3 regions of the Staphylococcus sp. HMSC071G07 genome follow, and region 3 is predicted to be linked to each of the others. Evidence: predicted binding sites of a transcription regulator. Region 3 holds the regulator's gene; each other region holds the start of a gene.
What was found. Region 3 encodes CtsR, which represses protease genes until heat stress. Its sites were predicted from a motif close to ATGGTCAATAAAGGTCAAACA; they were not measured.
Positions count from the first base shown of each region.

Region 1: the regulator CtsR is predicted to act here: its motif matches at 1,237-1,257, upstream of clpB (ATP-dependent chaperone ClpB).
Region 2: the regulator CtsR is predicted to act here: its motif matches at 1,105-1,125, upstream of clpP (ATP-dependent Clp endopeptidase proteolytic subunit ClpP).

Region 1 covers NZ_KV804768.1:245,268-248,552, forward strand. Annotated here, with positions in the region: gene clpB (ATP-dependent chaperone ClpB) at 1-1,122, opposite strand, end outside; gene HMPREF2802_RS05465 (metal-sulfur cluster assembly factor) at 1,476-1,784, opposite strand; gene HMPREF2802_RS05470 (Cof-type HAD-IIB family hydrolase) at 1,943-2,782, shown strand; gene HMPREF2802_RS05475 (CoA-disulfide reductase) at 2,801-3,285, shown strand, end outside.
Region 2 covers NZ_KV804768.1:356,244-359,528, reverse strand. Annotated here, with positions in the region: gene HMPREF2802_RS06045 (ImmA/IrrE family metallo-endopeptidase) at 1-299, shown strand, start outside; gene HMPREF2802_RS06040 (hypothetical protein) at 299-724, shown strand; tRNA gene HMPREF2802_RS06035 (tRNA-Arg) at 945-1,016, opposite strand; gene clpP (ATP-dependent Clp endopeptidase proteolytic subunit ClpP) at 1,172-1,756, shown strand; gene HMPREF2802_RS06025 (hypothetical protein) at 1,793-2,041, opposite strand; gene HMPREF2802_RS06020 (hypothetical protein) at 2,158-2,751, opposite strand; gene HMPREF2802_RS06015 (hypothetical protein) at 2,803-3,069, opposite strand.
Region 3 covers NZ_KV804768.1:690,772-694,056, reverse strand. Annotated here, with positions in the region: gene HMPREF2802_RS07725 (NupC/NupG family nucleoside CNT transporter) at 185-1,399, opposite strand; gene HMPREF2802_RS07720 (CtsR family transcriptional regulator) at 1,560-2,021, shown strand; gene HMPREF2802_RS07715 (UvrB/UvrC motif-containing protein) at 2,038-2,586, shown strand; gene HMPREF2802_RS07710 (protein arginine kinase) at 2,579-3,285, shown strand, end outside.

The sequences.
Region 1 (3,285 bases), 450 kb from region 3:
TTCTGCTGCAGCGACTAACGCACGGTCTTGAATACGCACACCGTGGTAGACTTCGTAACGTTCTTTCAGACCACGTAAGATAGAAATCGTATCTTCTACATCCGGTTCGCTAACTTGAACTTTTTGGAAACGACGTTCAAGTGCTGAGTCTTTCTCGATATTTTCACGATATTCGTTCAGCGTAGTCGCACCAATACAGTGCAATTCACCGCGTGCCAACATCGGTTTCAACATGTTGCCGGCATCCATGGAGCCTTCTGTCTTACCTGCACCAACGAGCATGTGAATTTCGTCGATGAATAGGATGATACGACCATCTGATTCTTTGACTTCTTTCAAAACAGCTTTCAAGCGTTCTTCAAACTCACCGCGATATTTCGCACCTGCAACGAGGGCACTTAAATCGAGCTCGAAGATCGTTTTATCTAAGAGTGATTCAGGCACGTCTTTCTTCACGATACGTTGCGCTAAACCTTCTACAATCGCAGTCTTACCTACCCCAGGTTCACCGATGAGGACTGGGTTGTTCTTCGTTTTTCTGCTGAGAATACGTATCGCATTACGTATTTCTTCGTCACGGCCGATGACTGGATCCATGTTACCTTGTCGTACTTCTTCAACTAAGTCACGACCATATTTCTCTAATGCTTCGTAGTTTACTTCAGGATTTTGTGTCGTCACATGATTTCCCCCTCTAACTTTCTTGATTATCTCTTCAATAACTTCTTTCTTATATTGTGTCGCTTGTTGCGTTGTACCATCAATATCCATCGCTGCTAGGAGGAGATGTTCCATTGAGATAAACTCATCTTCGTACTGCTTCATGTATTGTTCTGCTTTGTTGATGAGTTCGTTTGCTTTAGCACTAATATACTGTCCGTATTGGACGTTATCTCCTTGGACAGATGGATAACCTTGTAATTTCTTGTCATATTGTTGCGCGAGTGCATCTACATCGATGTCTGCGCGTTCTAGCACGCTTTTGAAGAGACTTTCGTCCGCTTCTACTGCTGCTTTTAAAATGGCTTCAATTTCAATATTTTGATTTTCATATTCTTGAGAAAGTCCAATTGCTTTTTGTAAGGCTTCTTGGACTTTGTAAGTCATTTGATTGATATCCAAATTATTCACCTCTGTACAGCCGCTTTCTATAGATAATTCAACGTAATTGAAAGCAGGCCTTAAGCTTCATTTTAGATAAAATTACTACTCGGTTTGATCAAAGAAGTTGTTTTGACTTTGACTTTCTTTGACCTTAACTATATTATACGACGCCTTTTACGAGAATTCAACCCTAAAGGTCAAAATTAGTTAAACTTTTTCAAACCCGTTTTAAAACGGATAGTGGCACTCATCATTCGAGCTCATTTTACTATAAACCTTTTACCTAAAATATAAAAATCAAAACATCAAACTGCATAAAAAAGAACTAACAACAGCTTGTGATTTATCAGCCATTGCTAGTTCTGGTTGGATTATCCAATACCTAGCGCAATCTTCGCATAGCGAGACATCATTTCTTTGTCCCAAGGTGGATCCCAAACAATATTAACCTCTGTATCTTGAATTTCTGGAATATCTGCTAATACGGTCTTCACTTGGTTAACGATCTGTGGTCCAAGCGGACAACCCATAGATGTTAGCGTCATTTCGACAGTACAGAGACCATCGTCATCGACATCAACTTTATATACTAAACCTAAGTTAACGATATCAATCCCTAACTCAGGGTCAATAACCATTTCTAACGCATTCAGTATACTGTCTTTCAATGCTTCATCCATTCGTCTCACCTCTCAGAATTTAATGATATACACAATATATCAAATATCTTACAAAACGCCAATAAAATGCTATGATGTTAGTGCAATATTGCGCGTACGAGTAATAGTTTCCGACTATGAATTGCGCAGTTGTAATCACTGATAAGGAGCAAGTAATAATGAAGACAACGAACCCCTATCTTATTTGTTTAGACCTAGATGGTACACTACTCAACGATGAAAAGGAAATTTCACCTTATACTAAGCAAGTATTGCTCACTTTGCAAGAACAAGGTCATCATTTAATGATTGCTACAGGTCGACCTTACCGCGCTTGCGATATTTACTATCATGAACTCAAGATGCATACGCCCATCGTTAATTTCAATGGCGCTTACGTTCACCACCCAGATGACACAGCATTTGAGATGATTCATGATGAGCTAGACTTAGATGTCGCGCATGAAATGATTCGTTCACTCAAAGAATACGACGTGTCCAATTTGGTCGCAGAGGTACGCGACCATGTGTATATCGACAATTACGACGAAACACTATTCGAAGGGTTCTCTATGGGTAACCCAAATATAGAAATCGGTAATTTACTCGAGAACTTAACCGAAGCACCGACTTCTCTATTAGTCGAAAGTCCTGAAGCGCAAATTCCTCAGATTAAAGATATGTTAAATCACTTCTACGCTGAGAATATTGAACATCGTCGTTGGGGTGCCCCATTCCCAGTTATCGAAATCGTGAGAAAGGGTATTAATAAAGCTGGCGGCATTGACTACGCACGTCAGTATATCGATATCGATCGCGATCACATCATCGCTTTCGGAGATGAAGATAACGATAGTGAAATGTTGAAGTATGCGACACATGGCGTAGCGATGGCTAATGGCTTAGATGAGATTAAAATGATTGCGAATGAAGCAACATATTCCAATAACGAAGATGGTATCGGTCGTTATTTAAATGACTTTTTCAATTTAAATATCCCTTATAATGCAGATAAATAAGAAAGGACATGACAAGTGATGCGTAAGATTGTAATCGTAGGTGCTGTAGCCGGCGGAGCGACAGTAGGAAGCCAAATTCGACGTTTAGACTCAGAGAGTGAAATTGTTATTTTTGAAAAGGACCGTGATATGAGTTTCGCCAATTGCGGTCTTCCTTATTATATTGGTGGCGTCGTTCAAGATAGAGATCAAATATTAGAAGCCACACCTGAGGCATTTTACGATAAAAAGAAAATTACAGTGAAGCCCTATCATGAAGTAACCGCAGTCAATACCGAAGCACAAACAGTCACGGTGTATAACCGTGAGTCTGACCGCACGTTTGAAGAAAGCTATGACACGTTGATACTGAGTCCGGGTTGTCGCGCTAACCGTCTAGATGTGGACAGTGACATGATCTTCACGCTACGCAATATGGAAGATACAGATGCGATTGACCAGTACATTCGTGAACATCAAGTACAGCGTGCGCTCGTGATCGGTGCTGGATATATCAGTTTAGA
Region 2 (3,285 bases), 330 kb from region 3:
TAGGACACATATTATTCCATTGGAATTGGCCTAAAAAAAAGTTGAATAAAAATGAAGTCAGCATTTTATATAGAAATGAAAACAGTGAACAAAGTGATAATATAGTCGAGCAAGAAGCCAACGAATTTGCAGCGCAATTACTTTTACCATTAAATATAATCGAAAAAGCATTACCTAAACCAATTGATCAATATAACGATATTGAGTTTAGAAATTTGATAGCCAATGTATCTAAAAATTTTAATGTAACAAAGCCATTCGCTAGAAGACAATTGGAAAAATTAAGGAAGGTAAGCTAATGAGTGATGAAGAGTTTATAAATAAATTGAAGAGTGAACTTAGTAAAAATACCAAAGAAAATGTAGAAGAATACTCTGAAAATGAAATAGACAAAGTTAATTTAGATTCAAAAAATATATTCGATAGTTTTAAAGATAGTCAAACTTATCAAAAAGAAATAAGAAATTCAGTTATTACTCAATTACGTTTTAAAGATAAATGGAGAAAGAGAGCTATTTGGGGTTTTATTATTCTAACAATCGTTCTTTTAATAAATTTATTAGTGCTTGTGTATGGTTTTTCACAGAAAATTGATGTAAAGATCATTATTTTATTTATGTCTTTGACCTTTGTCCATACTTTTACAATAATTTATTTTCTTTTCAAGTATATATTTAGTTCTACCGATGAACTTATCAAGCACAATAAAAATAATAATGCCTAAGCCGTACCGTATCTTAATAGGTACGGTTATTTTTTATGCGTAATTTTCGAAAACACAAACCACGCTCATAAAGAACGTGGTTTTTTATGTGAGGGACTTGGGTCCCTAAAAAGTCCCTGAAAATTAGTTTTATATGGTGTGTAGTTGATACAGAAACATAAAAGAACCCCGTAATGACGGGATTCTTAATTTTGAAAAGTATTCAATTTAAGCCAATAAATCTCCTCGAAGGGAATCGAACCCCTATCTTAAGAACCGGAATCTTACGTGTTATCCATTACACTACGAGGAGTCAGTTAAATTTGCGACACTCTTAGTTTACAAATGTTGAGAGAATAGGTCAATATAATAATAGTAACTTAAATCATGCAGGTGTATTACTTTTGACCATGTTTGACTTTTAGGTTAAAATGATTACAGTATTTAGAATCAAGGAGGCAATTACGAATGAATTTAATTCCTACAGTTATAGAAACAACAAACCGTGGCGAACGTGCGTATGACATTTATTCACGTCTGTTAAAAGACCGTATCATCATGTTAGGTTCTGCGATTGACGATAACGTAGCAAACTCAATCGTTTCACAATTATTATTCTTACAAGCACAAGATGCGGATAAAGATATCTACTTATATATCAACTCACCAGGTGGAAGTGTGTCGGCTGGTTTCGCAATTTATGACACAATTCAACATATCAAACCAGATGTTCAAACTATCTGTGTAGGTATGGCAGCTTCAATGGGCTCATTCTTACTTGCAGCTGGTGCAAAAGGTAAACGTTACGCATTACCAAATGCTGAAGTAATGATTCACCAACCACTTGGCGGTGCGCAAGGTCAAGCGACTGAAATCGAAATCGCTGCTAACCATATCTTGAAGACACGTGCTAAATTAAACAAAATCTTAGCAGAACGTACAGGTCAATCTATTGATCAAATCGAAAAAGATACTGATCGTGATAACTTCTTATCTGCAGATGAAGCGAAAGACTATGGCTTAATCGACGAAGTTATGCAACCAGAAGAATAGTAAAGTATAAATAAAGTGCCGACTCTCGAGTCGGCACTATTTTTTGGCTTTATTCTGCTGTCTCTCTTCATATAATTTCTTTCTTATAGCGATAGCATATACGACGAGCATACCAGTAATTAGAATTCCACTAGCTCCTGCTAATATTTTAGCTACTATAGATTCTTTGAATAAAAGTACGTGAATAACTTGGTAGTAGAAATAAAGCCACACGGGCGTTAACGCTAAAGTAATAGCCACTAGATTTCGTGGTGGCTGAGGTTGTTGATTTGGATATTTGTTCATAGTTCTACCTCCATCTCTCTACATCTACTATGCTACAGAAAGTATTGATAAGATTAAAGATAATATAAGCGATTATTCTTATCCTTGCGATTTAGACCAATTGTTTTACTTTTAGCTTACTGTTCTTCATACGGTGATTCTGATTGAGTTTGGTTATTGTCGTTTTCTGTCCCAGGCATAGGGAACATTGCGTCGCCGTTTGGAATACCTGTGAGACCATGTTTTTTCGCATAAGCTTTATATTCTTCCATCGCACGTTGTTGGTCTGCTTCAGTCCATTCTTGTCCGTCAGGTTGTTGCTGTTGTTGTGCTTGATTTGGTTGATTAGCTTGTTGTTGCTGTTGAGTTTGGTTTTCTTGGTTAGTTTGTTGCTGATTTTGTGCTGCTTGTTGATTCTGATTAACTTGTTGAGCTTGCTCATTTTGCTCTGTTTGTTGATCTTGATTTTGTTGTTGTTCAGCTTGTGCGTTGTCTTGTTGCTTTGGTTCCTGATTATAGTCTTTGTCGTCTTGATTGCTATCTTTTGACTGAGACTTGTCGTCTGTTTTCTTTTTCTGTTTTTCTTTAGTTTTGCTATCTTTCTTATCGTTTTTCTTAGAATGTTCTTCTTTCTTATTTTCAGACTTGTCGTCATGTTTACTATCTTGGTGCGAGCCACATGCTGTAAGTATGATTAAACTTCCTAATACAAGTGTCATCAATTTCTTCATCAGTAACTCTCCTTTTAAATACATTCTTTTATCAACATTTTATCAGCCCTTTTAGATAAAATGTAAGAAGAAATTGAGTATAAAGGTTAATAGAATTGAAATGATGATTGAGAATAAACATCCACTCATGCATCCTGTACCCCCGCAACCGCCGTAGCGTTGAACGTAAATACGACGTCCACCATCCATATCGTCATTGTAATAGGGGTCACGTGTGTCTCGGTCGTGTTGATTTTTGAAATAATCGTCGTCTTTATAGCGACGATCTCCAGGTTCAATCACTTCCTGGTCCTGATAGTGTTTATTATCGTTAGCCATATGCTCACTTCCTTCTCATTTATTAGTTTACTTCATTACTAACCTTTTTTGCGTATTAGAAACCCTTTTTTATGTGTAAAATATGATTATTTATAACCTTTTGGGGTATTTAAAGGATAGAAGAAATTTTAAAGCAATCGAGATAATTCTTTTCCTTGCATTTTATAAATGTCAGGAGTAGTATACTAACTGTAAAGATAATATTTTTTTGTCCCA
Region 3 (3,285 bases):
TCGACACCTTGTGTGTCGGCTTTTTTTGTTTGGTTTGCTTCTTTTAAGGTGGAATAGCAAATGGAGGATCTCTGACATGACGCATGGCACACTACCCCCCTCCTTCCACCCGCATTTTATCCACCTCTAGCTAACTAAAAAAAGCAGAGAACCCTGAGAGATTCTCTGCTTCGACATTCAGATATTAAATAAAGAAGCCAGCAATTGTCGCTGAAATAAAGGAAACGAGTGTGGCACCGAAGAGAAGTTTCAATCCGAAACGAGCAACCATGTCACCTTTCTCACTATTTAATGATTTAATCGCTCCTGAAATGATACCGATTGAGCTAAAGTTCGCAAAGGATACTAAGAAGACGGAGACGATACCGCGTGCGTGCTCTGAAATACCTTTCACTTTACCTAAGTGCTCCATCGCTACGAACTCGTTGGATAGAAGTTTCGTTGCCATTACTGAGCCCGCATGAACTGCATCGTGCCAAGGTACCCCTGTAAGGAAAGCAAATGGGGCGAAGACGAAACCGATGAGTGTTTGGAAGTCCCAAGAAATATGACCACCTGAAAGGAAAGTAAAGACGGCACTAACGATTCCGTTAAGTAGCGCGATGATTGCGATATAACCGATCAACATTGCTCCAACGATGACTGCAACTTTAAATCCATCGAGAATATATTCCCCTAATACCTCGAAGAATGACTGTTTCTTTACTTCACTTTCTTCAATAATCAGTTTGTCATCTTTTTCATCAATACGGTAAGGATTAATGATTGACGCAATGATAAATCCGCCGAATAGGTTAAGTACCACAGCTGTTACGACGTAGCGTGGCTCGATCAGTGAGAAATACGCACCAATGATCGAAGCTGAGACGGTAGACATTGCAGAAGCGGTCAATGTGTAGAGGCGTTGCTTATTGATGTACGCCAGTTCGCGTTTTAAAGAAATAAAGACCTCAGATTGACCGAGAATCGCTGCAGCTACTGCGTTATATGATTCTAAACGGCCCATACCGCTGATAAATGAAATCGCTAAACCTAAGTATTTAATCACGATAGGTAGAATGCGTGTGTACTGCAAAATACCAATAAGCGCAGAAATGAAGACAATCGGTAACAATACGTTAAAGAAGAATGGTGGATTGTCTGGATTCACGTATTTGAAACCACCGAAGACGAAGTTGACACCTTCAGCTGCTTGCTTCAACAGGTAGTTAAAGCCATCCGAAATACCACCGATAACTGCGATACCGACTTTTGTTTTTAACAAGATAAAAGCAAAGATGAGTTGCAAGAGTATGAGCAACCCTACATAACGCCACCGAATATTACGGCGGTCTGAGCTAAATATGTAAGCGAGTGCTAAGAAGACTAAGATCCCTATAATGCCGATAATGATATGCATCGTAATTATTCATCCCTTTTAAAATTTTTCATACTCTATCATACAATAAAACGCTCCGATTCAACATCCATATTCAAGAAAAATTTAAATCATATTGGTTGAAAAAGGTCAAAGTTGGTCATATAATATAGTCAAAGAAGGTCAAAAAGAGGTGATAATCATGCACAATATGTCCGACATCATAGAACAATACATTAAGCGCTTATTTGAAGACACCAATGAAGACGTTGTTGAAATTCAACGTGCAACGATAGCACAGCGTTTTGATTGTGTACCTTCGCAACTCAACTATGTAATCAAGACAAGATTTACTAACGAACATGGTTATGAAATAGAAAGTAAACGTGGTGGTGGCGGTTACATCCGCATCACTAAAGTAGAAACGAAAGATGCCACAGGTTATATCAACCACTTACTCACGTTGATAGGTCCATCTATTTCACAACAACAAGCGTATTACATTATAGATGGCTTGTTGGAAAAAGGTCATATTACTGAACGAGAATCTAAGATGATACACGCCATAGTAGATAGAGAAACACTGCAAATGGACGTGATGTCTCGCGATATCGTTCGTGCGAATATACTCAAACGGCTATTGCCTGTCATCAATTACTACTAAAGTGAGGTGTTAAACAGTGCTCTGTGAGAATTGCCATTTAAACGAGGCTGAAGTCAAAGTCGCAGTAAAAGGGCATAATGGTACAGAAGAAAGATGGGTTTGCGTTACTTGCGCACAAGGTGGTAATCCATGGACGGAATCACAACAAGTACATCAAGATGACATCGAAGGTGCTTTTGTAGTTAAACAAATTCTACAACATTTAGCAGCAAAGCACGGTATAAACTTTGAAGAGCTGACGCAGAAAGAAGAAAAACACTGTCCGGGTTGTCACATGACTTTAAATGACATTGCGCATGTAGGCAAACTTGGGTGTCCTGAGTGCTATGCGACGTTTAAAGAGGACATCATCGATATCGTACGCCGAGTTCAAGGCGGTCAATTTGAGCATATCGGTAAGACACCTCATTCCTCATATAAAAAGCTTGCACTGAAAAAACAAATTGAAGAGAAGACGTCCTATCTCAACCAACTCGTTGAGGAACAAGCTTTTGAACAAGCAGCAGTAGTCAGAGATGAAATTAAAGCATTGAAAGAAGGTCGGGAGGTGGATGAGCATGAGTGACGCAGAACACCGTCCATATTCCAATGACTGGATGGATAACGATGACTTAAGTCCTGTGGTCATGTCCTCAAGAATTCGCCTAGCTCGAAATTTAGAGAATTACGTCCATCCCCTGATGTTTCCATCTGAACATGAAGGACATCGAGTGATTAACGAAGTACAAGACGCTTTGCCTGATTTAGAGCTCAAGCGTTTAGATACGATGGATCAACAGAGTAAACATCAGCTTGTAGCAAAGCATTTAATCAGTCCTGACTTGATTAAGCGACCTGCTTCAGGTGTGATGTTGAATGAAGACGAATCGTTAAGTATTATGTTGAACGAAGAAGACCACATTCGCATCCAAGCCATGGGCGCTGATTTAAAATTGAATGAACTGTTTGAACAAGCGTCCAAAGTGGATGATCAACTTGATGAAGCTCTAGATATTAGTTACGATGAACAACTTGGTTATTTAACAACGTGTCCAACCAATATAGGCACAGGCATGCGAGCAAGTGTGATGCTACACTTACCGGGCTTGTCTATAATGAAACGTATGAATCGTATTGCTCAAACGATTAACCGCTTTGGTTTTACGATTCGCGGTATCTACGGTGAAGGCTCTCAAGTCTTCGGACACATTTACCAAGTTTCAAATCAGCTCACATTAGGTAGAACAGAAGAGGACATCATCGAAAGTCTTACAGAAGTGGTTCA